DNA from 3 places in the Arthrobacter sp. IK3 genome. Region 1 is predicted to be linked to each of the others. Evidence: riboswitches for the same ligand, from Rfam matches in the RefSeq annotation. Region 1 holds a riboswitch; each other region holds the start of a gene.

Region 1 (9,853 bases):
GCGCAGCACGGGTGTTCCGCGCAGGAAGGCACAGGCAGCTGCCCGTCGCTGGCTCGCCGAAGCTGATGCCGCTGCACTGGCCGCCAAACGGCCGGGGGAACTTTCGGGTGGCCAGGCGCAGCGCGTGGCGCTGGCCCGTGCCCTGGCTGCGGAACCGGACCTGCTGCTGCTGGATGAGCCGATGGCCGCCCTGGATGTTGAAACGGTTCCGCTGATGCGCAGGCTGCTGAAGCGGGTGCTGGCCGGGCGCAGCGCCCTGATCGTCACGCATGACGTGCTCGATGCCCTGACCCTGGCCAACCGGGTCCTGGTAATGCAGGAAGGCCGGATCGTCGAGTCCGGCCCGCCGGCCGAAGTGCTGCGCCGCCCGCAGAACCCCTTCACGGCCAGCCTTGCCGGGCTCAACCTGGTTCGGGGGAACGTCCGCGGGAACCGCCTCCTGGCTGCCGGAGGACTGTCGTTCGCAGTGCCCGACGCCGGCGCTGGTGTACAGGGCGTCCCGCTGCTAGCCGTGTTTCCGCCGTCGGCCATTGCGGTTCGAAGGCCCGGCGCCGCCGGCACGGCGGACCCGGGCCGGGAGATCCTCGGCGTAACGGTGACGGACCTTGAGCCCCAGGGGGACCGGATCCGGGTGCGGGGCGCCGGACTGGCGGCGGACATCAGCCCCGCCGCCGCGGCTGAATTGTCCCTGGTGGTGGGCGAGGAGGCGGAGTTCCTGCTCGATGCTTCCGCAGTGACCAGCTACCCGGCTTCGGCGGTACCGGGGTGGCGCACCGTTTAATACAGCTTGATGGGGAGACTACGCCAGAATGGAAGCCTGCTCCGACGCATGGGCATTGTTCACCAGGATCTCGAGGCGGCCAAAGCTCTCAACTGGCTCGGCTGGATTCGATGCCACGGATGAAATTCGCCACCAGGAAGTCCAGTGACTGACGGGAGACCTCGTCGTTGATGCTGCGGTGTCCGAAGCGGTTGGCCCGGGGATGGCCGTCAGTGTCCTGCGGCTCCGGTTCGCCTGCGTCCTGCCCGGACCCGGCCGGTGCGGAAGCAGCCGGATTAGACCCCGCCCGCGCAGGGGAGGCACCTGCCGGGCCGGCAGCCCCGGCAACGGTCACGGTGCCGATGACTGCGGCCGAGATGCCCAGCAGGCAGTCGAAACCCTCGTCTTCATCCAGGCCGGCGGCGGAGAGCGCGGACAGCAGCCGTTCCACATCAGCCGGCGCGGCGAGGTTGACCAGGCTGCGGGGGCTAAGAATGATGCCAAGCAGCCAGGGGTGGGCAGTGAAGGTCCGCCATAGGGATCCGGCCATGTGGGCCAGCATGTCCTGCCACCGCTGTTCGCCCTCTGGCAGCAGTGAATGGCTCTTCACGGCGTCAGCCATCAGCAGGAGCAGCTCCCCGCGCCCCGCAACGTGGCGGTAGAGCGCCATGGCGGAGACACCAAGATCTCCGGCGACCCGGCGCATGCTGACCGCCTCCAGGCCCTCTTCATCCGCTATCCGCGCCGCCGTTCGGGCAATACCTGCGGGGCTGAGCGGCTGGTTCGCTGCCATGGGACTGCCTCCGAGCGGTTGTACCGGTTCATTCCCGGACTGCCTGCCGAATCCGGTTCCGTTTACAGTGTAAACCCGTTCAGCGGCAATCCCAGGGTGGAGGAAAATCGATGCGCCGCCCCTAGGACTGCAGCAACTGGGCCCGGGCGGCTTCCCGGTGTTCCGGCCGGCCGGTGGTCAGGGCGAACATCGCGTAGTTCAATGGACCGGCAGCGATCAGTGCACTGCAGCGCTCAGCCAGGCGGGGCTCGGCAACGCCCGCCGTGTCCCGGTAGCGGCTCACCACGGCGTCGAAGGAATCCGGAGAGACGAGCCGGACATACATAAACTCCAACGCCGGGTCGCTGACTTTGGCTGTGGTCCAGTCCAGGACCGAGACGATCCGGTCAGCATCATCGAGGAGGAGATGGGCCGGGTACAGCTCGCCGTGCGTGAGTACCGTACGTTCCGGCCACAACCCGTCGTCATCGAGCCACCGCCGCCAGCCGTCAAGTAGGCCCGAATCAATGCGGAACTCAGCCAGCGCGTCATCGAGTGCCCTGGCCCAGCGTGCGCGGACTTGTTCAGGGGTCTCAACGGGGACGCCGGCGGCTGCAGCGGCGAGCGTGTCGGTGCCGTGCAGGGAGGCTATGAGGTCTCCCAATGACGCGAGGTAGCCGCTCGACGCCGGGTCGAAATGCCAGACCGGCTGGTTTCCTTCACCGATGGTGAGGCCCGGACTCCCCGGGAGGAGCGGGTAAGCGACAAGGTCCGGTTCCTGGATCTTCCAGTCGGGCACTGCGACGCTGAGCCGCGGCCGTACGAAGGCAAGTATCGCTTCCTCACGTTCCTGGTTCGCTGCGACGTCCGGGCGGCGCGGCAGCCGCAGCACCCACGTCTTCCCGGTACCGGACTCCGCAGCAAAGACAACCCGGTAATCGAGGCCCGCTTCATTGAATTCAACAGAGTCTGCATCCAGGAACAATCCATGGGACGCTGCCAGCGCGCAGACCTCCTTAGGTGCAGGCGGGACTTCCGCTGCCGTCTCAGGGCTCATTGCTTCCTCTCTCCGGGGGCATCCCACACTCATCCGCTGGCAGACCCGGTGGGACCATGCCTCCCAGCTTTACCCATTGGGGCGCCGTTTGGGAATCCGGGCCGGACGTACCGAAACCGTCCGCACCGCGGATTTGTGTCCTTCTGTTGCGGACATGGTCTCCGTGTGACGGCACGCGACGCCGAACGTCAGTGGAGTGGCACCTGGGGCTTTCCGGTCCTAGCGTGATCCATGAATCAAGAGTTCCAGCCACAGGCCCTGGCCGGCTGGACAGCAACCCTCTCGTCGTAAGCGGGGTGCTCCAGGTGAAGATTCGGCCCTGCCGCGGGACTTCCCGCAGGGCAAGTACGGCGCCGGGCACTGCCCTCACAGCGGCCAGCGCACCCCTTCTTCGCGGCCCGCCGCGATCCTGACCGGAGAGAAACCACAAAATGAAGATCAACCGGAAGTTCCTTGCCCTTGCCGCCGTGCCGCTCCTTCTCGCGGGAGCGGCGGCCTGCGGTTCAGCCGAGGGTGACGAAGGAACCGTCAAAATCGGCGTCGTCGGTGCCAGTGATCCCTACTGGGCGACGTACGAGGAAGCGGCCGAGGCCGAGGGCATCGACGTCGAAATCATTGATTTCGCAGAGTACACGCAGCCCAATCCGGCGCTGACTGAGGGGGAGCTGGACCTGAACCAGTTCCAGCACATCATCTACCTTGCGCGCTACAACGAATCCTCCGGCGAGGATCTGGTGCCGGTGGGTTCCACCGCCATCTATCCGCTGGGCCTGTACTCCACCCAGTACGGTTCGGTGGAAGACATCCCCGCCGGTGCCACCGTGGCGGTGCCCAATGACGAAAGCAACCTGGCCCGGGGTCTTCTGGTGCTGCAGTCCGCAGGGCTCGTCTCGCTTACCGACGGCGGCAGTGCCTTCGCCACCCTTGATGACATTGATGAGGCAAAGTCCAAGGTGAAGGTCACCACCCTGGAAGCCTCGCTCACGCCTACCTCGCTGCCGGACGTTGCTGCGGCGATCATCAACAACGACTTCGTCGAAGACGCCGGGCTCAGCGCTGCCGACGCCATAGCCCAGGACGACCCCGCGGATCCCAAGGCGATTCCGTACGTGAACATCTTCGCTGCCCGCGCGGGTGAGGAGGAAAACGCCACGTACCAGAAGCTGGTGGAAATCTACCAGGACACCCAGGCGGTGCAGGACGGTGTCCAGAAAGCCTCGGGCAACACTGCCCGCTTCCTGAAAGTGCCGCAGGCGGACCTGCAGGCGTCCCTCGCGGATGTCCAGGAAGACATTCGGAACCTGGGCAAGTAAACGCGGAACCATGGCCCTCATAACACTGCGCAGCGTCACTAAGATCTATCCGGCTGCCCGGAAGGGCAACCTGGCAGTCAACGCCCTGGAAGACATCAGCCTGGAGATTGAACCGGGGGAGATCTTTGGAATCATCGGGTACTCCGGGGCGGGCAAGAGCACCCTCGTCAGGCTCATCAACGGGTTGGAAACCTGCACGTCCGGAGACATCACGGTGGACGGCCGCAGTGTCTCCGGTGTGCCGGAGAGGAAGCTGAAGACACTCCGCCAGGACATCGGCATGATCTTCCAGCAGTTCAACCTCTTCAGTTCCAAGACCGTGCGGAACAACATCGCGTATCCGCTGCGGGTCGCCGGGCGGAGCAGGGCCCAAATCGCCGAACGCACCAATGAGCTCCTTGAATTCACCGGGCTCGCGGACAAGGCCGACAGCTACCCTGAACAGCTTTCCGGGGGGCAGAAGCAGCGCGTCGGGATTGCACGTGCCCTGGCCGCCTCGCCGAAGATCCTGCTGGCGGACGAGGCCACATCTGCGCTCGACCCGGAAACGACACACGAAGTCCTCGCGCTGCTGCGCAGGGTAAACCAGGAACTGGGCATCACCATCGTGGTTATCACGCATGAAATGGAAGTGATCCGGGACCTCGCCACCCGGGTTGCTGTCATGGAGCGCGGAAGGATCGTGGAACAGGGTGAGGTCTTCGACGTGTTTTCAAATCCCCGGCAGGATTCATCCCGCAGGTTCGTCTCCACGGTTGTGCGCGGCGTGCCGTCCGCAGCGGAACTCCAGGCACTGCGCTCACGGCACGAGGGCCGGCTGGTCACGCTGTCGTTTCGGGACGGTTCCGCTTCACAGGCGGCGGTATTCCTGGAACTTGCGGCTGCCGGGGTGGACTTCGAGCTGGTCTACGGCGGAATCAACGACGTCGCCGGCCGGGCATTCGGCCACCTGACCCTCGCCCTCAAGGGCGGGGATTCCGCAATCGACACTGCCCTGGCTGCCGCCGGGCACGGACTCAAAGTTACGGAGCTGGGCTGACATGGAGGACCTGATACCGCTCACTCCGCAGCTATGGACCGCCGTCGGGGAAACCCTCTGGATCGTGGGCCTCAGCCTGCTCTTCGGCGGGATAGGCGGGCTCCTCATCGGACTGGGCCTGTACACAACCAGGTCCGGGGCCCTGCTGGCCAACCGGGCCGTCTTCGGGGTGCTGAACGTGCTGGTGAACATCTTCCGTCCAATCCCGTTCATCATCTTCCTCGCGGCGGCCCAGCCGCTGGCACGTTCGGTGACCGGCAGCGGAATTGGCAACAACGCCATTATTTTCACCTTGTCCCTGGCCGCCGCGTTCGGCATCAGCCGGATCGTGGAACAGAACCTCCTTACTGTGCAGCCCGGGGTCATTGAGGCGGCAAGATCGGTAGGCGCCGGACGGCGGCGCATCATCGCCACCATCCTGATTCCGGAGGCACTCGGACCACTGATCCTGGGGTACACGTACATCTTCGTTGCGCTCGTAGACATGTCCGCGGTGGCGGGGTACGTGGGCGGCGGCGGCCTGGGTAACTTTGCCATCCAATACGGGTACCGGCAATTCAATCCGGTGGTGACCTGGGCGGCCGTGGCAGTAATCATCGTTCTGGTGCAGCTGGTCCAGTTCCTGGGTAACCAGACTGCACGGAAGGTGCTGCGCCGCTGAGCACCGGCTCTCCACAGCAGCGCGGACCTGTCCACGGCTGTGCGCCCGGACGGCGCTCCGGGGGAGAATGGTCCGGTGAGTACTCCCAAACCCGGCCTGGAACTGCCCGGCGGACCCTTCGACCTCCCGGTCCTGGGCCGCGGGCTGGTTTTTGCGGCCTCGCTGCCGGCAGCGGCGGAGGCCCTGGGGCCCGCAGCGGATCCTGCGGACCAGCACGGACCGGCGCGCCCGGGAGGTGCCGCCGTCGTGCAGGCACCACCCGGCACCGGCAAGACAACCCTGGTGCCGCCCCTGGTTGCCAACCTGGTGGCGGGCGGCCAGACGGGCAACCGTGGTGGCGGCGGGTTACCGCGCGTCATCGTGACCCAGCCCCGCCGGGTGGCAGCGCGCGCAGCCGCTCGCCGGCTGGCGGAGCTGGACGGCAGCGGGGTCGGGGAGCGTGTGGGATACACGGTCCGCGGCGAAAACCGGACCGGAGCGCAAACGCTGGTGGAGTTTGTGACCCCGGGGATCCTGCTGCGCCGGCTGTTGGCTGATCCGGGCCTGGAAGGGGCCGGCGCCGTCGTGCTGGATGAAGTCCATGAACGCGGCCTTGAAACCGACCTGCTCATAGGCCTGCTCGCGGAGGTGCGCCAATTGCGGCCGGACCTGGTGCTTTGCGCTATGTCCGCCACTCTGGACACGGAACACTTCGCGGGGCTGGTGGGAACCTCCGAAGTGCCTGCCCCGGTAATCGACTGCCCCTCGGCGCTCTATCCGCTCCACGTCCAATGGCAACCGCCCGCCGCGGCACGCCTGGACGAACGCGGAGTCACGCCGGCCTTCCTTGATGCCTTGGCCGGGCTCGCCGTCCGGGAGCATGCACGCGCCCTGGCCGGGACCCCGGACGTTGATGCCCTGGTGTTTGTTCCCGGTGCGCGGGAAGTGTCCCATGTTGCGCGGATCCTGCGGCAGGAGGCCGGCCCGGGCACGGAAGTCCTCGAACTGCATGGCCAAGCTCCGGCTGCTGAGCAGGACCGTGCGGTGTCCGGGCGGTCCGCCGGGGACAGGCCGCGCATTATCGTGTCCACCTCCCTCGCTGAGTCTTCCCTCACTGTTCCGGGGGTCCGCCTGGTGGTTGACTCCGGGCTGGCGCGCGAACCGCGGCGGGACGCGGCGCGGGGGATGAGCGGACTCGTCACCGTAAGTGCGTCCCGAGCATCGGCGCGCCAAAGGGCCGGGCGCGCCGCCCGGCAGGGACCGGGAACGGTAGTTCGGGCCTATTCGGAAGCCGCCTACGCAGCGGCGCCGGCGCATCCCACACCCGAGGCCGCGGCAGCGGACCTTACCGCTGCCGCATTGATCCTTGCCTGCTGGGGAACGCCGGGCGGCCGTGGCCTCGCGCTGCCGCAGCCGCTCCCCCCGGCCGCCCTCGAAGATGCCGAGGCCGTGCTGAAGGGAATCGGCGCCGTCGATGCGGACGGCAAGGCTACGGACACGGGACACCGGCTGGTCCGCATCCCCGCCGATCCCCGCCTGGCACGCGCGCTGCTGGACGGTTCACAGATCCTTGGCGCGCGCAGCGCGGCGGAGATCACTGCCATGCTCGCGGGAGACAGCCGGCCGTCCGGCGGTGACCTGGTGCGGCTTCTCGCTGCACTCCGCTCCGGCAGGGACCCGGGTTCGCATGCATTCGACCGTGAGGCCCGGCGCCTGCAGCGTCTCGTTGAACCGGCCGCGAAAGCTGCTTCGGGCACAGGCACGGAGACATCCCCGGCCGCCAGTGACGCCGTAGGGACGATGGTGGCGCTGGCTTTCCCGGACCGGGTGGCCCGGCGTGTTTCCGGTGCTGCCGGCGAGCAGTACCTGCTGGCATCGGGCACCCGGGCCGGACTGCCCGCTGACAGCCCGCTCCGCGGTCATGACTGGCTGGCGGTGGCTGAGGTTTCCCGGGCCGCAGGCCGCGCAGCGTCAGGCACGGGCGCAGTGATCCGCGCCGCTGCACCGCTTCGGCCGGAAGAAGCAGAAGCAGCTGCCTCCCAGCTGCTCACGCAGGACGTTACTGCAGTCTTCGACTCCGGCAAGGTGACCGCGCGCCGGGTTCGGCGGCTCGGCTCGATTGAGCTTTCCTCCACGCCGGTCCGGCCGGCCGCCCCGGAGGGACGGGCTGCGGTGGCGCGGGCCCTGGCCGGCCAGGGCCTCGACGCCATCGGCTGGTCGGCTTCGGCCGACGCCCTGCGCCGCCGGCTGGCGCTGCTGCACCGTGTGCTGGGTCCACCCTGGCCCGACGTTTCGGAGCCAGCCCTCCTTGCCGGCCTGGAGGGCTGGCTGGGGCCGGAGCTGGAAGCACTTGCAGGCGGCGCGCGGTCAGCGGGCATCGATCTCCTCGATCCGCTGCGCCGCCTGCTGCCCTGGCCAGAGGCCGCCAGGATGGCAGAACTGGTGCCGGAGAGGATCCTGGTTCCCAGCGGAACGCAGGAACGGATCAGTTATCCGGAGGTGGACGACGACGGGCCTCCCGTGCTGGCGGTGAAACTCCAGAAGTGCTTTGGCTGGGCTGAATCCCCGCTCCTGGCCGGCGGCCGGACCCGCCTGCAGTTCCATCTGCTTTCACCCGCGGGGCGTCCGCTGGCTGTGACCGATGACCTGGCGTCTTTCTGGTCCGGTCCCTATGCACAGGTGCGCGCAGAAATGCGCGGGCGCTATCCCCGCCATCCTTGGCCGGAGGACCCGTGGACCGCCCCGGCTACCGCAAGGACCAAAACACGCACGTGATGCGTCGCAGGCGGACAGCACCACAACGAGGCTGGGACCGGGCACGAAAAAGCCCGGCAACACTGTTTCGCGTTGCCGGGCCTGTGCACGCCGCAATCGTGCGCGGGAACGGGGATCAGGTGACGGGCTCAGCAAGGGACGTTGAGGAGGCCTGCCAGACGCCGTCGAGCACCGCGGCGGCCTCATCCTCCGTGACGCCCAGGGACAGCGAAATCTCAGTGAGCAGGGGACGCCGGGCATGGCGCAGCATGTCCCGCTCGGCGTGGGAAAGTCCCTTTTCCAGTGAACGGAGGGTGAGGTTGCGGACCACCCGGGCAACATCCGTGATGCTGCCGCTGGCCAGCAGTTCAGTGTTCTCCTTGAAACGTCTGGACCACTGTGTTTCTTCGGCATCCGCGCCTGCCTTGAGGACTTCCATCAGCTTTTGAAGCTGCGCTCCGTTAAGCACCGGGCGCAGTCCAACCTCGGCAGCCTTCGCCAGCGGGACCCAGACCTCGAGCCTGTTCGCCTGGACTTCCAGGACCAGGTACTCCATGTCTTCGCCGCGGACTTTGCGGGTGGCAACCCGGCGGATAGCTGCGGGACCGTGGTGGGGGTGGACTACGGTTTGACCTACGTTAAACGTCAATGTGATTACCTCTGGCTGCGTCGAATCCTGACCCGGTATCCGCCTTTGCGAGCCAGATGGACCGGCTCGCTGAGGGGAACACCGTCCCACTACAGGCCCCGTAGGCGAAGTGGCGGGAGCGCGGAGGCGGTACCAGCACATGGGTGAAGGTTCTGCCGGCCGCGAGTCTGGCATGTTCCATTATTTCACGTTCGGGGCTTGAGCACCCTGCCTGGAGCAGAGCGGGCTGATCCGGGTTCCCGGATCTGCCAGGGATGCCCGCGGCATTAAAGCAGGGCGCCCCCTTCGGGATCCGAAAGGGGCGCCCTGGGTGCTGCCGGCAAGAACCGGCGGCTACGCAGACTATGCGCGGTAGTAGACGGGGCCGGAGCCGAGGTTTGCGGTTGCGATAACGGTCTGGTTACCGTTCATCCCGCTGTGGATGGCCTGGCCGTCGCCGATGTAGATGGCGATGTGGGGGACACCGGCTCCGCCGTTGGCGTAGTAGATCATGTCGCCGGGCTGCGGGTCGGAGACCGGGGTGCCGTAGGCAGCCAGCTGTGCGGGGGACAGGTCGCCCACCGAGTGGCCTGCAGCGCGCAGTGCCTGCTCCACCAGGACGGTGCAGTCCTGCATGGCGCCGAGCTGGGAGTAGGCGGAGCTGACCATGATTGCGCCGGCGCCGGAAGCTGCCGCGGCGGGTGCCGGGGTCACAGCCTGCGTGGTGACGTTGCTCTCGTAACCGGTAAAGGTGCCGGGATCGGTGTACGAAGCAGCGGGGGCTGCGGCCTCGGCCGGAGCCGCATAGGTCTCAGCCGGAACGTAGGTCTCCACCGGTGCTGCGGCCACGGCCGGAGCTGCGGCGGCCTCACCGGAAACAGTGATGACGT
Region 2 (9,853 bases), on a different contig from region 1:
AGCACCGATTCTCCGGCCTGTCCGGGAGGATGGGAACGTGACAGCTACGGAACGCCCCGCCCTCGCCCCTTCGCTTGGGCCGGAGGAATTCCGCCGCTGGTACTGGCTCAAGGATGAGCTGCAGGCATTCGCCCGCGCGCAGGAACTATCCGCTGCCGGTTCGAAGGACCAGCTCACCGAACGGATAGCCGCATTCCTGGGCGGCGCACCGTTTCCTCCCCCGGAAACCCGTCCCCGTTCCTCCCGGGAGCGTCTGGTTCCGCCGCTGACCATCCACACCGTTATTCCGGCGGGACATCCCTGCACCCAGGTGCTGCGGGAATTCTTCGTCAATGCCCTGGGCCCCGGATTCAGGTTCGATGCGCCCATGCGCGAGTTCTTCGCCGCCAATGACGGCACCGCCACGCTGGCCGCTGCGCTGGATCACTGGCACGCCACCCGGGATACTGCGGCACGGCCGATCGGCCGGCAATTCGAGTTGAACCGCTTCTCGCGGGACTGGCATGCAGCGCATCCCGGCGGCACCAGGGACCAGATGCTCCAGGCCTGGAAGACGCACCGCTCCCTGCCTGTGGACCTGCGGAACTAGGTTTCGCGCGGCGCTCCGCCGCTAGAGCCCGAAACGCCCGGCTTCAATGACCGGGCAGGTGTTCATGACGACGTCGAGCCCGGCGTTCGCGGCACGCCTCGCGGCGTCTTCATCCACCACTCCCAGCTGCAGCCAGACGGCCTTGGCGCCTACCGCGATGGCCTGGTCCACGACGTCCCCCACCTTGGCCGAGTTCACGAAGCAGTCCACAACGTCCACCTGGCCGGGGATCTCCGCCAGCTTCCGGAAACCCTGCTGGCCGTCGAAGGCCTGGCCGGACAGGTTCACGGGAATGATCTCCATGCCCAGGGAGTCCCGGACAAACCGTGAAACCCCCACGGCGGGGCGGGCCGGGTTGTTCGAGAGGCCCACTACCGCCCAGCGGCCTTTAGACGTGAGCAGCCGGGTAACGACCTCGGGATCGTTGCGGTGCGCCATGCGGTACCTCCTTGAGTCGATGCAGGATTCCCACCCTACGCTCAGGGGAAAACGCACCCGGCACCGGGCCTATTCCAGCCGCCTTTAGTTCAGGAACGCCTCGACGGCGGTGGCCAGGATCCGGTCATCAAGCCCGTGCCAGCTCCCCTCCAGCAGCTGGAAAGAACCTTCCGGCAGCAGCTCGGCGGTTTCACGCGCCCATTCGCGCAGCCTGTCATCGCTTCCGGAACTCGCCAGCACCAGGACCGGAACGCGGATACCGGTCAGGGACCGCACATCGGTTTCCAGCAGCAGGGTCAGGTCATAGGAGATGGTGTGCGCGGCCGGCTCGAACGGACTGGTGTCCGAAGACTCAATCATCTCCGGCGGCACCCCGATGGACTCCTGGAACAGCCGTACGGCACCGGCCCGGTCACCTGCCGCCAGCAGCTCATCCAGTTCGGGGCGGATGTCCGGGTCCTCGTCACTGTCTTCGGTGAGCGGCGGTTCCACGGCGATCACGCTCGAAATGACGGCGGACTCCGAGGCGGCCCGCAGCGCCAGGACCGCGCCGGAGGAGGTTCCCAGCAGGGCCGCCGTTCCGCCCGCGGTCTCCACCACCGCCAGCAGGTCGTCTACCTCGGATTCGGGGGTGTACTGTTCCCCGTCCCCGCTCTCACCCTTGCCTCGGCGGTCATAGGTGTAGACGGTGTGCCCGGCGGCCAGCAGTTCGGCAACACCGGCCATCCCCGAGGTGGTCCGGTCCACCATCACGGGGTCCACCACCACCAGCGGCGGGCCTTCTCCCTGCCGTTGCCAGGCAATCGGCGTTCCGTCGGCGGAAAGCACACGTCCTGAGGCTTCGGCTGATGGATCCATGGGGTTCTCCTTAGCTGGAAGCTGCGGGTCCCTCAACGGTAGGAGCGCCGGGGAACCCGGTCAATGGCCGCCCCGGACTCCTAGCCGTTGACGGCGGGGGCCAGCCGGAACTTCGCGCCGCGGTGGTCTTCCGGCAGCTTGTCGCCGGCCCCGAAGAGCTTGTTGCGCAGCGTGCCGGGAGCGTATTCCGTGGGGTAGGCCCCGCGTTTCTGCAGCTCGGGCACCACATACTCCACCACGTCCTCGAAGGTGCCGGGCGTGACGGCGTAGGCCAGGTTGAAACCGTCGACGTCGGTTTCCTCCACCCAGCGGATCAACCCCTCCGCGACCTCCGCACCGGAGCCAACCAGGCGTGGACCAAGGCCGCCGATTCCCGCGCTGGCGGCGATGTCCCGCACCGTCCAGGGAGCGCCGTCGTCGTTCACCTTCTGGAAGTTCGCGGCCGCTGACTGGATGGCATTGGACTTCACGGCACCCAGCGGCTCATCAAGGTTGTAGGTGGAGAGGTCAACCCCCATCCAGCCGGAAAGCAGGGCCAGGGCGCCTTCGTCGCTCGTGTAGCGCTGGTAGTCCTGGTGCTTGGCCTCGGCTTCCTCGGCCGTGGCTGCGGTGATGATGGTCAGCAGGGTGTAGATGCGGATTGAGTGCCGGTCCCTGCCGGCAGCTTCAGCAGCGTCCCGGATCCTGGTGACGGTAGCTTTCAGCTTCTCCGGGGTGGGAGCGCCCACGAACACCGCTTCGGCGTTCTCCGCTGCGAAAGCGATGCCCCGCGGTGAGGCGCCGGCCTGGTAAATCACCGGGGTGCGCTGCGGGGAGGGCTCGGAAATGTGGATTCCGGGGACCTTGAAGTACTTGCCCTCATGGTTGATGTCATGGACCTTGGCGGGGTCGGTGAACACGCCGGATTCCCGGTCCCGCACCACGGCGCCGTCTTCCCAGGAGCCCTCAAGCAGCTTGTAGACCACCTCGAGGTATTCGTCCGCGTGGTTGTAGCGCTCGTCGTGCTCCAGCTGGTCTTCCTGGCCCATGTTGCGTGCCGCGGACGGCAGGTAGCCGGTCACCACGTTCCAGCCCACCCGTCCCTCGGTGAGGTGGTCCAGGGTGGAGAGCCGGCGCGCGAACGGGTACGGGTGCTCGTAGGCCGTCCCGGCGGTGACGCCGAAGCCGAGGTGCTCGGTCACCAGTGCCATCGCGGAAACCAGCAGCAGCGGATCGTTGACGGGCACCTGGGTGCCCTGGCGCAGGGTCGCGTCGTTGGAGGAGCCATAGACGTCATACGTGCCCAGCACGTCGGCAATGAAGATGCCGTCAAACAGGCCGCGTTCGCAGGTCTGCGCCAGGTGTGTCCAGTAGCTGAGCTTGGTGTAGTCCGCCGAGCGGTCGTCGGGATGGCGCCAGAGTCCCGGTGACTGGTGCCCAACGCAGTTCATGTCGAAGGCGTTGAAGCGGATCTGGCGGGCGGGCGTGGTGGCCATGAGGGTCCTTTGCATGCGGGACGCCGCGCAGGGGCGCCGTACTTGCCGCCGGCGGTCTTGCCGGTCGACCGGATCGTCATCTGGGGCACCCCGCTACGGGAGAGGGTTGCCGCCCAACCAGCCAGAGCTTCGCGTTGGGACTCATGATCCTGCGGGTTCAGTATGCGTCGGGCCCCCGGGGTGAGCGCAACCCCGGCCGTGTCACGCGGCGTAACCGCCGCCGTCGTGCTTCCCCTCCCTCATCCACCATCGAGATGACAGAAACTGCCCGTTTCAGCGCTGTAACGTGCAGTTTCTGTCATCTCGATGGAAGAGGAGCGGCATTCGAAATGTTACGCCGGGACTTGCCGGAAACAGGCTCCAGGGCGTTTAGTTGGGTCTTGACCATCCCGAGCGGCTGAGAGACCTGGATCAGTGAAGCCGCAGCAACCCTGGTCGTAGTACTTCCTCCTTGAGGCACTGCGATAGCGAGGTGGACGTCGCAGGAGGCCGGTTTTCGGCAGGACGTTTTCCGTAGGGTGCTACTGCCAGGACCGATGGAGTGTTCAATGACTGCTGTACTGTCCTCTGGGTCCCACGCCGTGTCCGCTGCTGCGCGCACCGCACCGGACACCGCCCTGTCCGTGACGTTCGACGGCGTTGGCCGCAGCTTCGGCTCCGGCGCAGACGCCCACGTGGTGCTCCGCGACATCAACTTTGAAGTCCGTCCCGGCGAAGTCCTGGCGATCCTGGGCTCCAGCGGCTGCGGCAAATCCACGCTGCTCCGCGCCACCGCAGGGCTCGACGCCGCTTCCACCGGCCAGGTGCTCATCGACGGAACCGCTGTCCACGGTATCGACGACCGCTGCGCCGTCGCATTCCAGGAGCCCCGGCTGCTGCCGTGGCAGACCCTGCAGGCCAACGTTGCGATTGGCCTGCCGAAGGGCACCAGCGCCAGCGAAGGCAAGGCCAAGGTTTCCGAACTGCTGAAGCTGGTGGAGCTGGACAGCTTCGCCAAGCACCAGCCCCGCGCGGTGTCCGGCGGCATGGCCCAGCGGGCGTCGCTGGCCCGCGCCCTGGCCCGCAAACCCGGCGTCCTGCTGCTGGATGAACCGTTCGGCGCCCTCGATGCCCTGACCCGGCTGAAGATGCAGGACCTGCTGCTGGACGTGCACCGCGCGGCCCCGGCGACCGTCCTGCTGGTCACGCACGACGTCGATGAAGCCCTCCAGTTGGCTGACCGGATCATCGTGCTGGGCCGCGAACCGGGCAAACCCGGCGCCACCATCACGCAGACCATCACCGTGCCCGGTGCCCGCCCCCGGGACCGCGCCTCTGCCGAGCTTGCCCGAATGCGCGGCGAGCTCCTGGCGAGCCTCGGCGTCGACCGCCACTAGGGCCCCTTTCCACCCGGTCCCGGCGTCCTGCCGGACCAAGCCGCAGCACCTTTGTGCCTGCAACCCCGGTTTTCCCTGAATTTTTTCCGCACCACCCGTCTCGAAGGAATCCCCATGAACAGCCGTTCCAGCTTCTCCCGCCGCCCGCCCCGCTTCTCCCGCCGCCCCCTCACCGCACTGGCAGCCACCGCCGCCGCGGTTTCGCTGGCCCTGACCGGCTGCGTTGCCGGCGAGGATTCCTCCGGCGCTGCCGCCAATGAGGCAGCCGACGGCGGCACCCTGAACATCGACTTCGCCACGTACAACCCGCTCAGCCTGGTGATCAAGGACCAGGGCTGGCTCGAAGCCACCCTCGAAGAGCAGGGCGTGGAGGTCAACTGGGTGCAGTCCGCCGGTTCCAACAAGGCCAACGAGGCCCTGCGGGCCGGAGCGATCGACGTCGGCTCCACCGCCGGTTCGGCAGCCCTGCTGGCCCGCTCCAACGGATCGCCGATCAAGACCATCAGCATCTACTCGCAGCCGGAATGGGCCGGGCTCCTCGTCTCACCCGACTCGGACATCACCTCCGTGGCGGACCTGGCCGGCAAGTCCGTGGCCGCCACCAAGGGTACGGACCCGTACTTCTTCCTGGTCCAGGCCCTGGAAGAGGCCGGCCTGAGCACCTCCGACGTGACGGTGGAGAACCTGCAGCACGCTGACGGCCGCACCGCCCTCGAGAACGGTTCGGTGGATGCCTGGTCAGGCCTGGACCCGATCATGGCCGGCGCCGAGCAGGCCGGGGCGAAGTTCCTCTACCGGAACCTGGACTTCAACACCTACGGCTTCCTGAACGCCACCGAGTCCTTCCTCGAGGACAAGCCGGAACTGGCGCAGACGGTTGTGGACGCCTACGAGAAGGCCCGCGCCTGGGCTGCCGAGAACCCCGAGGAAACCGCCCAGATCCTCGCCGACGTCGCCGGCCTGGACCTGGAGGTAGCCCGCACCGTGATCCTGGAACGCAGCAACCTGGACGTGGACCCCGCCCCGGGCGACGCCCAGCGCACGGTCCTGGAAAAGGTTGGCCCGGTCTTCGTCGAAACCGGCGACGTCGCCAACCAGAAGGCGATCGACGACGCCGTGGCCTCCCTGCTGGATGACAGCTTCGTGCAGAACGCCAACGCGGAAAACATCAAGGACTCCTGATGAGCACCACCCCTCCCCCCGCTGCAGCACCCGTAACGGCAGGCCCGTTCGGGGCCTCCGCGGCGCCGGCACCTTCCCGGAAGGCCGGCTCCGGCGGTGTCCTGTCCCGGACCTGGGCCCGCGTGGTCCTGGGCCTGGTGGTGCCGGTCCTGCTGCTGGGGCTCTGGCAGCTGGTGTCCGTCCTGGGCCTGTTCAGTGCCGTGCAGCTGCCCTCTCCGGGCGCCGTACTGACCTCTGCAGCGGACCTGATTGAGCGCGGCGAGCTGGGCACGCACATCGCCATCTCCACCCAGCGCGTCCTCACCGGGTTCGCGCTCGGTGCGGTCCTGGGCCTGGTCCTCGGCGCCCTGCTGGGCCTGTCGAAACTTGCCGACGTCCTGCTCGGTCCGCTGTTCGGCGCCGTGCGTGCTGTGCCGTCCCTGGCGCTGGTTCCGCTGCTGATCCTCTGGATGGGCATCGGCGAGGACTCCAAGGTCACGCTGATCACCATCGGTGCGTTCTTCCCGGTCTTCACCACCGTGTCCCTCGCCCTGCGGCATGTGGACAAGAACCTCGTGGAAGCGGCCCGCGCCTTTGGGCTGAACGGCATCAAGCTGCTCACCACGGTGCAGCTGCCCGCCGTCGTTCCGGCTGTCTTCTCCGGGCTGCGGCTGGCGCTGGCGCAGTCCTGGCTGTTCCTGGTGGCCGCGGAACTCATCGCCTCCTCGATGGGACTGGGCTTCCTGCTCACCGACTCACAGAACAACGGCCGCACGGACCGGATGTTCCTGGCGATCGTGCTGCTGGCAGTCCTGGGCAAGACGACTGACGCCCTGCTGGGCGTCGCAGAGAAGTGGGCAGTGAAGAAGTGGGCATAGGGACAGCACTCCGAACACCGGCCGAACCGGACTTCGCCTCCGAGGCAGAGCGGATCGCGTTCTGGGAGGACGCTGCCCGCCGGCTGCAGTGGGAGCAGCCGTGGCACACCGCCCACACCTTCACTCCCCCGCAGCGGCTCAGCGGCCCGGAAGTTCCGGAAGCCGACGCCGAGTACAGCGTGCCGGAGATCGAATGGTTCACCGGCGGCAGGCTCAACGTTGCGGTGAACTGCGTGGACCGCCACGTGGCCGCCGGGCGCGGGGACAAAGTGGCACTGCACTGCGAGGGCGAACCCGGTGACCGCCGGAGCATCACCTACGCCCAGCTGCAGAAGGAAGTCTCCAAGGCTGCCAACGCCCTGCTGGCCCTCGGGATCGAAAAGGGCGACCGGGTGGTCATCTACCTGCCCGTCATCGCCGAAACCATCATCATCACCCTGGCCTGTGCACGGATCGGCGCCATCCACTCGCTGGTCTTCGGCGGGTTTTCGGCCGAGGCGCTGAAGTTCCGGGTGGAGAACACCCGCGCGAAGCTGCTGGTCACCACGGACGGCCAGTTCCGGCGCGGTGCCGCCGTCCCGGTCAAGGACAACGCGGACGAGGCCGTTTCCGGGGACAACGCGATTGAACATGTGCTGGTCATCCGGCGCACGGGCTCCGAGATCGCTTGGACCGAAGGCCGGGATCTCTGGTGGCACGAGACCGTGGACACCGCCTCCAATGTGCACGAACCGGAGGCATTCGACGCCGAGACGCCGCTGTTCATCATGTACACCTCCGGCACCACGGGAAAGCCCAAGGGCCTGGTGCACACCATGGGCGGCTACCTCACGCAGGCGTCCTGGAGCTACGAGTTCCTGTTCGCCAATCCGGACGAATCCGCCCGGGACACGGACGTCCACTGGTGCACGGCGGACCTGGCCTGGGTCACCGCCCACACCTATGAGATCTACGGGCCGCTCTCCAACGGCGTCACCCAGGTGATCTTCGAGGGCACACCGAACACCCCGCATCCCGGCCGGCACTTCGAAATCATCGAACGCTACCAGGTCACCAGCTACTACACCGCCCCCACCCTGGTCCGCTCCCTCATGGGCTGGTTCCCCGACGGCGTCCCGGACACCTGGGACCTGTCCTCCATCCGGCTGCTGGGCACCGTAGGTGAAGCAGTTAACCCGGAAGCCTGGCGTTGGATGCGGGAGAACATCGGCCGCGGCGAGGTTCCGGTGATCGATACCTGGTGGCAGTCCGAAACCGGTGCCACCATCCTGTCCCCGCGGCAGACGGACACCAGTTTCAAGCCCGGCTGCGCCTCCCGCGCCCTGCCCGGCGTGTCCACCCGGATCGTTGACGAGCACGGCAACGAGGTGCCCCCGAACGTACAGGGCTTCATTGTGGTGGATAAGACCGGTCCGTCCATGGCCCGGACCTGCTGGGGAGATCCGCAGCGCTACCTCTCCTCCTACTGGCGGCAGTACGCGCAGCAGGGCTGGTTCCTCGCCGGGGACGGCGCACGGTATGACGACGACGGCGACACCTGGATCCTGGGGCGGGTGGATGACGTCCTGAACGTCTCCGGGCACCGGCTCTCCACGATCGAAATCGAATCCGCACTGGTTTCCCACCCCTGGGTGGTGGAAGCCGGGGTCTGCCCCGTCGCGGATCCCAAAACCGGTCACGCCATCGCCGCGTTCGTGGTGCTCACCGATTCCGCGTCGCCGGATACTGAAACTGTCACCGCGCAGCTGCGGGCCCACGTCGCGAAGGAGATCGGGCCGATCGCCAAGCCCGCCGCCGTCGTCGTGGTTCCGGATGTGCCCAAGACCCGCTCGGGCAAGATCATGCGCCGCCTGCTCACCCAGCTCTTCGAGGGCACCACGCTCGGGGACACCACCAGCCTGCAGAACGAACCTTGCATTCCCGCGATCCACGCCGCCTGCGAAGCGCGGCGGAGCGGGAGCGCAGCCTAGTGCGCTGTTCCGTGAACCCGGGCCAGGGTCACCCGGTCCAGCTCCACCGCTCCGCCCATGGCGCGGTGCAGGCGCAGGAACTCCACGGGCGAGACCTCCAGGAACGACGTGTTGTGCTTTTCCGGCAGCAGTTCGGGGTGCCCGCCGTCCATCATCTCGGTGAACATCCGCTCAGCGGCCAGGCGCTCCATCGGTTCGGTGGGGGTGATCTTGTGGTTCGCGGAGGCCAGCTTGTATCCGGTTTCAACCACAATGACGTACTCGTCCATGCCCGCTCCCAGGATTGCCTCGCCGCAACTGTCCTCAACATTGTTGGTATCCAGCACCCAATAAAGCAACCATTGGCGAACCGCTTACCCGCGGTTCCCCCAAGGAAGGAGCACTCAGTCCATGAGTGACCGCCAGTTCGGATTCCGTACCCGCGCCCTGCACGCCGGGGGAACGCCCGACGCCATCCACGGTGCCCGCGCCGTCCCCATCTACCAGTCGACGTCCTTCGTCTTCAAGGACACCGCCGACGCCGCGAACCTCTTCTCGCTGCAGAAGTACGGCAACATCTACTCCCGGATCGGCAACCCCACGGTCGCCGCGTTCGAGGAGCGCATCGCTTCCCTGGAGGGAGGCATCGGTGCGGTGGCGACGGCGTCGGGCATGTCCGCGGAATTCGTCACCTTCGCGGCGATCTGCTCCGCCGGCGACCACATCGTGGCCGCGTCCCAGCTGTACGGCGGCACGGTCACGCAGCTGGACGTGACGCTGCGCCGCTTCGGCATCGAGACCACCTTCGTCCCCGGCACGAATCCGGCGGATTACGCCGCGGCCATCCGGGAGAACACCAAGGCCGTGTACGCAGAGGTCGTGGCCAACCCCAGCGGCGAAGTCACGGACATTGAGGGCCTGGCCAAGGTGGCGCACGACGCCGGTGTGCCGCTGATTCTCGACGCCACCCTGAGCACCCCCTACCTGGTGCAGCCGTTCAAGCACGGCGCGGACATTGTGATCCACTCCGCCACCAAGTTCATCGGCGGGCACGGCACCACCCTGGGCGGCGTTGTTGTGGAAGCCGGCACCTTCAATTGGGGCAACGGCAAATTCCCGGCCATGACCG
Region 3 (9,853 bases), on a different contig from region 1:
AGCTCCACCTCGGGCTTGATCTGGCCGGCACGGTACATGGCAACCACTTCGTGCAGGTCCTCGATGGTGCCCCAGTAGGTGTTGGTGACGGTCGATTCGTACGGCGTGGTGAAGAAGCTCCACTCGAATGTTCCGCCGGCAATACCCACCACGGTGAAACGTGACTGCGGGGCCATCGATGCGGCCGCCGTCTTGATGGTCGGGCCGGCCCCCACGAAGTCGAATGCGGCATCCACGCCGCGGCCTCCGGTGATCTCACGGATACGCTCAACCTGGCCGTCACCGCCGGGCACCACAACGGCGCCGGCTGCCTCTGCCCGCTTCATGGCGTCTTCCTTCATGTCCGTGGCAATCACGGTGGCACCGGTCAGGGCCTTAAGGATCTGGACCGCCATCTGGCCGAGTCCGCCCAGGCCAATGACCAGGGCGTACTTGCCACCGCCGGCCAGGTTCGGCAGCGAGTTCTTGATCGCGTGGTACGGAGTCAGGGCTGCGTCCGAGAGCGGGGCGGCAGCTACCGGATCGGCGTCGCCCAGGGGCACGAGGTTGCGCACCGGAGCCACCATGTACTCGGCCATGCCGCCGTCGCGGCCCAGACCCATGCCGAGGTACGGCATCTCCGCAGCGTTCTCGCAGTACGTGTCCTGGCCACGGGAGCAGGCCTTGCAGCGGCCGCAGCCCACCGGACCGTAGACCAGGTACGCGCCGCCAACTTCCACGCCGGTCACACCTTCACCAAGTTCTTCGACCCAGCCGGAGTTCTCGTGGCCCAGAACGAACGCCGGCGGGATCGACCCCGGGGCACCTTCCTCGAAGTCCTTGTACAGGGCGACGTCGGAATGGCAGGCTCCGGCACCGGCCACCTTCAGCAGGACTTCTCCCGGGCCCGGCTTGGGCCGCTCGATGTCCGTCAGGGACGGGAAAGTCTGCCACTTCTCAAATACAACTGCACGCATGATGCCTTCTTCTTTGAATCGGTTGGGTGGAGGTTATCCACCTTCCTCACCATACATGCATTTACATGTACCCAATTCGGCAGCCCCGGAGGATGTACCGGTGTCCCTGCGGGCTGCTAACGTAATCAGTGCTTCACGAGATATGGCCTCCGCACCCGTCAGGGTACGGAAAAGCTCCGACTGGCCATGCACCAACCCCACTGTTCGGCGGGTGGTTCGGATGACGAAGCGGCCCGCGTCCAACCGGAGCGGGCAAGGACACTCATCTCGAAGGACACGCTGTGATTCCCTCCAGTGACCCGCGCTGCACCGCTTTCTACCCCGGCCATAAGATCCACTGGATCCACGGCGGCCGCCTCATGAGGTACGACGACTGGATCGACGTCGAAGTCCATGCCGATCCGGAGCTGGACCTGATCTACCTGGTGCTGGACGGCCGGCAGCAGATCATGTGGCACCACGATGTTCCGCTGGTGGCCGAGGCCCTTGCTGCCACGCAGGGACAGCCCCAGTGGTGCACCCGGTATTCATCCCTGATGGTCCCCGGTGCCTATGCAGGCCGGAACCGGAGCTCTTTTTTCTACTTAGCCACTCCTGAGAGGGTGGTTCCCTGCCGCGGCCGGGTTCCGCGTCATGACGCCACCATGCAGGACCACGGTTCTGCCTGAACCCCGACCGCCGAGATGGCAGAAACTGCCCGAATGAGCGCTGTAACGTGCAGTTTCTGTCATCTCGATGGGGAGTCGAGAAGCCGGGACCGGAGCCGGGCGAGGGTTTCCTCGCCGGTTCCGGCACTGCGCAGGTAGGCTGCGGCGTCGAGGTCCCGCAGGAAACTGAGCAGCTCGGCTTCGGCAGCGTCCGCGCGGCCTACCAGTTCGGCGTCGTCCAGCGGACGTTCACGCGGTTGCTGCTGCCTCCGGTGCCAGTCATTGATACCCGCCAGGGCTGCCCGGTAGTCCGCGGCGATGCCCTCCGGCGGGACGCCGGCCAGGTCCAGCAGCAGTGCCGCCACCAGGCCGGTGCGGTCCCGGCCTGCGGAACAGTGGAGAACGACGCCGCCGGGCGGCGCATCGGCAACAGCCTGCGCGATTGCCGCGAACTTCTCCGGCCAGCGGCGCAGGTTCTCCGCGTAGAACCGCGGCGAGCTCATATAGGGGCCGGTCAATGCGGTGAAGTCCGGATCGTCGGGTGCCTGGGTGGGCAGGTTCAGGAAGCGGATGCCGCGGACTGCGGCCGGCGGCACTACGGGGTCCGTGTCCCGGCGGCCAATCTCCGCTGCGTTGCGCAGGTCGACGACGGTGCGGACACCGGCGTCGTGCGCCTGCCGCCAGCCTCGGCCCGTCAGCCATTCGGAGCGCCCCATCCGGTACACGCGCCCCGGCTGGACGTACCCGCTTACTGCCGGAATTCCCCCGAGGTCCCGCGCATTCGCGGCGCCCTCCCAGTTCACAGTGCGGTTCGGCCGGTTCCCCATGCCTCCAGCGTAGGCGTCATGGCACCGCCGGCGTCACGAAAAGCAGTCCGGGGGCGATACTTGACCCTGACACTGTGGAAGGCAGGAGAACTGAGGCATGTTATCCATTGGAGCGTTCGCGCAGATCGGGCAGGTGACCCACCGCATGCTGCGGCACTGGGACACCGCCGGGCTGCTTGTACCCGCCCACGTGGATGAGTTCAGCGGCTACCGCTCCTACGACCCGTCCCAGCTCGAGCGGCTGCACCGGATTGTGGCACTGCGTTCCCTCGGCTTTGGCCTGGACGATATATCCGCGATGCTCGCTTCCGGGGTGGATTCGGGCCGCATCGCCGGCCTGCTGCGCATCCGGCGTGCGGAAGTCGCGGAGGAAGCGCGGACAGCGGCGGCTCGGCTCATCGACGTCGAGCGCAGGCTCCACCTTATTGAAAAGGAGAATGCCATGACCCAGATCGAAATCATCGAAAAGCCCCTCCCCGCCGTCCGGCTCGCGGCCCGGCGCGCTGTGGTGTCCGAACAGCCCGAAGTCCCCGGCGTCGTCGGGCCGCTCTTCGACGCCGTCGGGGCGCTCCTGGCACCCTCCGGTACGCCGGGCGGTGTGCCGGTGGCGGAGTATGACATGGACGAAGACGGCCTGCGGATCACTGCCGGTTTCGCGCACACAGGACCGGTGCCCGACGGCGCCGAGGCAGTTGAGCTGCCGGCCGTCCCAACGGCAGTCTGCGGAGTCCACCTCGGGTCAATGGAGCACATTGCCGAGAGCTGGCAGGCGGTACACGCCGAGATTCTTGCCCGCGGTTTCACCCTGTCCGGTCCGTGCCGTGAAGTTTACCTGCGGTCGGAGTCTGCGGACCAGGCCGACTGGGTCACTGAGCTGCAGCAGCCGGTCGCCCGGGCCTAGCCGGAATCCGGTAGGCAGCCGCGCACCAGCTACGAGGAGGCACCGGTGAACAAAGCCGAGATCCGGCTGTGGTGGCTGCCGGTGGGCGCCGGCGGACACGTGGTGATCCACACCAGCCGCTGGTGGGAGCACTGGCATGCCCTGCGCGAAGGGCGCAGCCCCCGCCCGCTGTTCCACGCCGCTCTGGAAATACTGGCCCCGGCCGGTCGCTACGCCGTCGAGATGGCACCCGCGTGGGGCCGGAGTGCCGGCGGCCCGGGGGTGGTGGCGACTGGCCCGGTCGGTCTCCGGCTGCTGGGACGTTTTAGGCTTTTCCGGTATGAGGTGAGGTGCTGGCGCGGGGGCGTCATACCCGATCTCGGCTACGCTCCCGGTCCGCCGGTGGTGTTCGGCATGGACTCATCCGACGCCGCGGCCCTGCTCGCGCGGGTCCCACAGGTTCCCCGCTTGGTGTGGGGTGCCAAAACGTCCGCCGGCGATATGTGGAACTCGAACTCCCTGGTGTCCTGGCTGCTGCAGGAATCGGGCGTGGACGCCGCGGCCGTTTTCCCGCCGAACGGGGGCCGGGCGCCGGGCTGGCTTGCGGGCGTTGATGCCGCCCGGGTTCGTTAACGGCAGCAGCCCGCGTGCTCGCTCTACTGGGCGAAGCACTCGGGCTGCTGTGTTTGGCGAAAAACTAGCTCCAGTCGAAGAAGCCCTTGCCGGTCTTGCGGCCGAGTTCGCCGCGGGCCACCTTGTCCCGCAGGATCTGCGGCGGCTCGAAGCGCGGACCCAGGGTGGAAGCAAGGTATTCGGCGATGCCGAGGCGTACGTCCAGGCCCACGATGTCGGTGGTCTTCAGCGGGCCGGTCGGGTGCTTGTAGCCCAGGACCATGGCGGCATCGATGTCCTCCGCGGAGGCGACACCCTCCTCGACCATGCGCATTGCTTCGAGGGCGATGGCCACACCCAGCCGGGAGCTGGCAAAGCCGGGAGCATCATTGACGACGACGGGCGTTTTGCCCAGGTCTGCGACCCAGGTCCGCGCAGCCTCGGCGAGTTCGTCCGAGGTCTGCTTGCCCAGGACCACCTCGATCAGGGTGGAGGCAGGAACCGGGTTAAAGAAGTGCAGTCCGCAGAACCGCTCGGGACGCTGCAGCTTCTCCGCCAGTTCCGAAACCGACAGGGAGGAGGTGTTGGACGCCAGCCAGGCATCGGCGTCGAGCTGTTCCTCCACAGCCTGCAGGGCCGAAGCCTTCAGGTCGAAGTCTTCCGGAACTGCTTCAACAACCAGGCCGGAGCCGGCAAAGTCCGCGTAGTCCGTGGAGACGCTGAGCCGGGCCACCAGGGCGTCGAGGGATTCATCCGTGGTGCCGCGCTCGACGCTCTTGGCCAGGTTGGAGGCGACGCGCTCGTATGCAGCGTTTGCTGCCTGCTCGTCGCGCTCGACGACGACGACGGAGGCGCCTGCGGTGCAGAAGGCATGGGCAATGCCTGCACCCATGCGGCCGCCGCCGAGGACACCGACCTTGGAGGGAACTGTCATTTCTTTTTCTTCCTTTCCAGGAATGCCTGCATGCGGTCGAACTTCGCCTCGGACTCGAAGAGGATGCCCTGGGCGAGGGTGTCGATCACGGGGTGCGCCTCGGCCGGCGCGTGGAACACGGACTTGGTGATGCGTACGGCCAGCGGGTCCTGCTTCGCGATCCGGTCGGCCAGGGCGTTCGCTGCGGCCAGCAGCTCGTTCGCCTCATGGATCTCGGTGACCAGGCGGGCCGCGAGGGCTTCCTCGGCGTTGAGGATGCGGCCGGCCAGAAGGATTTCCTTGGCCAGGGGTTCGCCCACCAGTTCCTTCAGGCGCCAGGTTGCGCCGGCTGCAGCCATAATGCCGAGCGAGGTTTCCGGGTTGCCAATCTTCACGCTCGGAGTAGCGATGCGGAAATCGGCGGCGAAGGCCAGCTCCGCTCCCCCGCCCAGTGCGTAGCCGTCCAGCGCGGCGATGACCGGCATGGGGAGCTTGGCGATGCGGTGGAAGATGGTGGAGTTAATGCCGCGCAGGGCGTCTTCCCGGCGGCGTTCGCGCAGCTGGGCGATGTCCGCACCGGAGGCGAAAATCCCGTTGGTTCCGGAGAGGATCAGGATCTTCGGGTTGTGTTCGAGTTCGGCGCAGAGTTCGTGCAGTTCATCGACCATGGCCTGGTCAATGGCGTTGCGGACCTCGGGCCGGTTCAGGACCGCGGAAACCCGGTCCTCGCCGACGGTGACCTCCAGCGTGGTGAAGGAATCGAACCCTGCCACTACACGGCCTCGATCAGCATGGCGGTGCCCTGCCCGACACCGACGCACATGGTCGCGATGCCATGGGAAGCGCCTTCGCGTTCCATGCGGCCCAGCAGGGTGATGGCGATGCGGGAGCCGGAGGAGCCGAGCGGATGGCCGAGGGCGATGGCGCCGCCGTCGTTGTTCACGATTGCCTCGTCGACGCCGAGGCGGCGGATGCAGGCCAGGGACTGGGTGGCGAAGGCTTCGTTGAGTTCGAAGGCTCCCACCTGGTCCAGGCGGATGCCGCTGCGCTGCAGGACCTTCTGGGTGGCCGGAACCGGACCAATGCCCATGATTTCCGGCGGGACACCGGCGGAGGCGCCGTCGACGATCCGGGCGCGGGCGGTGAGTCCGTATTCCTTGATGGCGCGCTCGGAGGCGATGATGATCGCCGAGGCGCCGTCATTCAGGGAGCTGGCGTTGCCGGCAGTGACGATTCCACCGGGCTTGACCACGGGGCGGAGCTTGCCGAGAACCTCCAGGGTGGTGCCCTCGCGGGGACCTTCATCGGTGTCCACAACGGTGTCCCCCTTGCGGCCCTTGACGGTGACGGGAACGATTTCGTCCTTGAAGCGGCCGGCAGCGATTGCGGCCAGGGCGTTTTCGTGGGAGCGGACGGCGAATGCGTCCGCGTCTTCACGCGAAATGCTGTCCGTTGAGGCCAGTTCCTCGGCGGTTTCCGGCATGGAGTAGGTCATCTTGCCGTCGCGGGAGAGGTCGCCGGAGACGAAGCGTTCGTTGGCGAAGCGCCAGCCGATCGAGGTGTCGAACGTGTCGCCGGGCTTAGCGAAGGCCTTGGTCGGCTTTTCGGTGACCCAGGGGGCACGGGACATCGATTCAGTGCCGCCGGCAATGACGATGTCCGCGGCACCCGCCTTGATCATGTGGGAAGCCATGATGATTGCGGAGAGGCCAGAGGCGCAGAGGCGGTTCACGGTGATGCCCGGAACCGTGTCAGGGAAGCCCGCGAGCAGGGCGGCCATGCGGGCCACGTTGCGGTTTTCCTCGCCGGCACCATTGGCGTTGCCGAGGATAACTTCATCGACGACGGCGGGATCGAGGCCCTCGCGCGCGACCAGTTCGCGCAGCGTGAGTGCTGCGAGGTCATCGGGACGGACGCTGGACAGCGCACCTCCGTAGCGGCCCACCGGGGTCCGCACTCCGCCAACGAGAAAAGCCTCAGCCATGTCTGCTCCCAAAGAGTTGCCAGTTCACCGCCGGGCTTCGCTGCCCGTCCGGCCGCCGGATTTACCGACCAATCGTTCTATAAACAATCGCAGACCCGGCGGGGGCGGTCAAACAGGTGACGCCCATCGACTCGTCCACTATGCCTCCGCAGGTCCACTCGAACGCAGCACTACCTTTCCGCTGCGTCCGGGATCGGCTTGGGCGTCCTGCGCAGCGCGGGCGTCATCAAATGCGTAGGACGCTTGAACGACTGGCAGTGCCTGCGGATTCTGGCCCAGGAAACGCACAACATCACGCATGTCCGAGGGATCACCGATCCATGTTCCCGCGACAGTAAGTTGCTTTCCGAAAATCTGCCGCAGGTCCATCTCCACGAGGTGCCCTGTGGTGACCCCGCAGAAGGCCAGGTGTCCACGTACCGCCAACATCCGCAGGCTACTCTTGACCGCCGCGGCGCCAACGTGGTCCAGGACCATATCTACGCCTCGTCCGCCTGTGAGGGAACGGACCCTGGTGGCCACGTCCTCTCCTCTGACAACGATGTCCCCGGACCATCCCGTGGCGGCCAGCCAGGAGGCTTTCTCCTCGGAACCGACGATCGGCAGTGGGATGGCGCCCATGGCCTCTGCCAGGCGGAGCGCGGCGTTGCCCAAACCTCCCGCAGCTCCCCAGACAGCGACCGTCTTTCCCTTCTCCAGCCCGCCCTTGGTTACCAGGGCGTTCCAAGCCGTCACGTAGGCCACCGGCACCGCGGCCCAGGCCGGGTCCGGGTCATCGCCCAGCACCATTGCTGATTCAGCAGGTACGACGACCTTCTCGGCGTATCCGCCGTCGAAGGAGTATCCCATGATCCGGAACCCCCGGCAGGCGCTGGGCTGCCCGGATGAGCACCAGTCACAGCCACCGCAGCCTCTACCCGGATAGATGACCACGTTCTTCCCGGCCAGCGCAGGATCAACGCCCGCTCCCAGCTCAGTGACGTGCCCAACAACGTCGCTCCCGGGAACCCGCGGCAGTCTCAGGTCATCACCCGTGGAACCCTGTTTCAGCCACAGGTCCAGATGGTTCAGGCCGCAGCTGGCCACGGACACCACGATCTCTCCGTGCTGCGGAGAGGGATCGGGCAGCTCGACAGCTTCCACGGGCCGGCCGTGCTCCTGCTGAACGTACGCCTTCACCGGTTCACCGCCCGCTGGTCCTCGAACCGCTTGAGCTTGGCACGTTCTCCGTGGCCGGTGAGACCACGAAGCGAATCACGGCCGACGAGTTCCACATCGATCTGGACTCCGACTTTTTGCTTGAGCAGTTTCTCCAATTCCGCGCGCAGCTGGACGGAGCCCTCCGCTCCATCTACCGTTTCGACCATGATCGTCATGGCGTCCCGAGCTGGCTTGCCCTCAGGCTGAACCCGCTGGGCGATGCAGAAGTATTCACCGGTCACGCCCGGGTGCTCACGGACGATCCTGCCGCATGCCTCCGGCCAGACATTGACACCGCGCAGCTTCACCATGGTGTCGCTTCGCCCCTGGAAGTAGTCCAGTTTCCGGTGCCGGCTCCCGCACGCACACTCGACATCCTCATACGCGGCAGAAATATCCTGGATGTTGTAGCGCAGCTGCGATGTTCCGGTCTTGTAAAGCGCTGTGACCACGAGGTTGCCCCGATGGCCGGGTGGCAGCGGTTGACCTGTTTCGAAATCGACGACTTCCACAATGAAAGCGTCCTCGAAGACGTGCAGTCCGTCTTTTGCGTGGCACTCGGCTGCCACGTACTGGACTTCATGGAAGGCGTACGAGTCGTACGTGGGTACCCCGAAGGCTTCTTCTACGGCAGCTGTGTCCCCGAAGGAAAGCAGGGTTTTCAGGGAGAGGTCATGTTTCGGGTCAAGGCCCATCTTCCGTGCGGTGTCCGCGATGTGCAGAAGATAATCAGAGGTGGCGGTGATGGAGGATGCCTTGAAGAGGTGTGCCAGCTCCACCTGCTTCTCCGTGGGTGTGACATTTCCAGTGCTGGTGGTCAAGGGGGTGGCCCCTAACCAGTGCCAAAGTGCATGGTCCATGATCCATGCTGCATTGTGGGTCGAGTATGCCCACGCATTCATCACGACGTCGCCAGGGCGGACCCCCTGCATGTAGAAGGTCCGCGCACTGAGGATAGCGCCTACCTCTCGGTCCCACTGGCTGTAGATGGTCGGCCGGGGCGCCCCGGTGGTACCGCCGCTGGTGTAGAGGCGCAAGGGGGTGGCTGCCCCGTCTTCGAAGCCCAGGCCTTGATAGTCGCCCAACGGCGGCCGGCGTTCGATGCTGTCCCGGATGTCATCGATTGTGTAGAGGGGCATCCGGGACAGGTCCTCAAGTGATTTGACGTCCTCCGGATGGAAACCGGCTTCCCCCCACAACCGCTGGTAGAACGGAACCTTCGCGGCGCGGGACATTGCACCCCGCAGCCGTTTGAGCTGTTCCTCAGCAATCTCTTCCCGGGACCATAGACGGGCCCCGGTCATGAACTCGAAGGGCGGCTCGTACTCCTTGACGAGCCCTGCCCAGTCCAGGGACTCGTAGTAGTAGGGCGGGCGGACCGCAGGGCGGTGGGGAGTGGTCATGCTTATGGCCTCACGTACGTTGTTTCAGGGCTATTTTGGTTTTTCTAGGTCACAGATGCAGCGGAATGAAGTTCAGGGCAATGATCCAGATGATGCCGACCACCGCCAGAATGGGGAGGCAGTACCCCAGAAAGTCCCGAACCCTCAGGCGAGTACCGGCGGCAAGGATCGGAAAGTACAGCAGTGCCCAAAACGGCTGAATCAGGTTGGTCCAGATGTCACCATAGGTGATGGCCATCACCGTCAAGGTGTTGTCGATCCCGAAGCTCTCACCTGCCGGAATGAAGAAGGGAGCTGTGGCAACGAACTGTGATCCCGCAGAGGGGACGAAGAGGTTCAGCACCCCCGTGATGAGGAATGTGATCGTCAGGTAGGTGTACTCGTTAGAGATGCTCACCAGACCCTCGGTGAGCACACCGGCCAGGCCCGTC

Evidence for each region. A riboswitch is a leader RNA that binds a small molecule or an ion and turns the genes downstream of it on or off. The one in region 1 is predicted to bind S-adenosylmethionine.
Region 2: linked by a shared signal. The riboswitch ahead of ACSLGO_RS04115 (LLM class flavin-dependent oxidoreductase) and the one ahead of ACSLGO_RS08765 (MetQ/NlpA family ABC transporter substrate-binding protein) in region 1 are both predicted to bind S-adenosylmethionine.
Region 3: linked by a shared signal. The riboswitch ahead of ACSLGO_RS01190 (hypothetical protein) and the one ahead of ACSLGO_RS08765 (MetQ/NlpA family ABC transporter substrate-binding protein) in region 1 are both predicted to bind S-adenosylmethionine.

Annotation. Positions count from the first base shown of each region.
Region 1 is NZ_JBPPSW010000005.1:196,467-206,319, reverse strand. Features, by position in the region: gene ACSLGO_RS08780 (sulfate/molybdate ABC transporter ATP-binding protein) at 1-781, shown strand, start outside; gene ACSLGO_RS08775 (TetR/AcrR family transcriptional regulator) at 870-1,553, opposite strand; gene ACSLGO_RS08770 (macrolide 2'-phosphotransferase) at 1,675-2,589, opposite strand; SAM riboswitch class IV at 2,824-2,943, shown strand; gene ACSLGO_RS08765 (MetQ/NlpA family ABC transporter substrate-binding protein) at 3,021-3,902, shown strand; gene ACSLGO_RS08760 (methionine ABC transporter ATP-binding protein) at 3,913-4,941, shown strand; gene ACSLGO_RS08755 (methionine ABC transporter permease) at 4,943-5,602, shown strand; gene hrpB (ATP-dependent helicase HrpB) at 5,678-8,356, shown strand; gene ACSLGO_RS08745 (CarD family transcriptional regulator) at 8,472-8,984, opposite strand; gene ACSLGO_RS08740 (C40 family peptidase) at 9,327-9,853, opposite strand, start outside.
Region 2 is NZ_JBPPSW010000002.1:290,716-300,568, reverse strand. Features, by position in the region: gene ACSLGO_RS04130 (SAP domain-containing protein) at 38-589, shown strand; gene ACSLGO_RS04125 (CoA-binding protein) at 611-1,027, opposite strand; gene ACSLGO_RS04120 (alpha/beta fold hydrolase) at 1,112-1,885, opposite strand; gene ACSLGO_RS04115 (LLM class flavin-dependent oxidoreductase) at 1,966-3,360, opposite strand; SAM riboswitch class IV at 3,394-3,509, opposite strand; gene ACSLGO_RS04110 (ABC transporter ATP-binding protein) at 3,909-4,736, shown strand; gene ACSLGO_RS04105 (aliphatic sulfonate ABC transporter substrate-binding protein) at 4,851-5,918, shown strand; gene ACSLGO_RS04100 (ABC transporter permease) at 5,918-6,775, shown strand; gene acs (acetate--CoA ligase) at 6,772-8,745, shown strand; gene ACSLGO_RS04090 (hypothetical protein) at 8,742-9,071, opposite strand; gene ACSLGO_RS04085 (O-acetylhomoserine aminocarboxypropyltransferase/cysteine synthase family protein) at 9,136-9,853, shown strand, end outside.
Region 3 is NZ_JBPPSW010000001.1:242,758-252,610, reverse strand. Features, by position in the region: gene ACSLGO_RS01195 (NAD(P)-dependent alcohol dehydrogenase) at 1-956, opposite strand, end outside; SAM riboswitch class IV at 1,088-1,221, shown strand; gene ACSLGO_RS01190 (hypothetical protein) at 1,238-1,624, shown strand; gene ACSLGO_RS01185 (tyrosine-protein phosphatase) at 1,684-2,430, opposite strand; gene ACSLGO_RS01180 (MerR family transcriptional regulator) at 2,528-3,331, shown strand; gene ACSLGO_RS01175 (hypothetical protein) at 3,377-3,943, shown strand; gene ACSLGO_RS01170 (3-hydroxyacyl-CoA dehydrogenase family protein) at 4,008-4,856, opposite strand; gene ACSLGO_RS01165 (enoyl-CoA hydratase/isomerase family protein) at 4,853-5,608, opposite strand; gene ACSLGO_RS01160 (thiolase family protein) at 5,608-6,819, opposite strand; gene ACSLGO_RS01155 (zinc-binding dehydrogenase) at 6,958-7,962, opposite strand; gene ACSLGO_RS01150 (phenylacetate--CoA ligase family protein) at 7,995-9,422, opposite strand; gene ACSLGO_RS01145 (TIGR00366 family protein) at 9,472-9,853, opposite strand, start outside.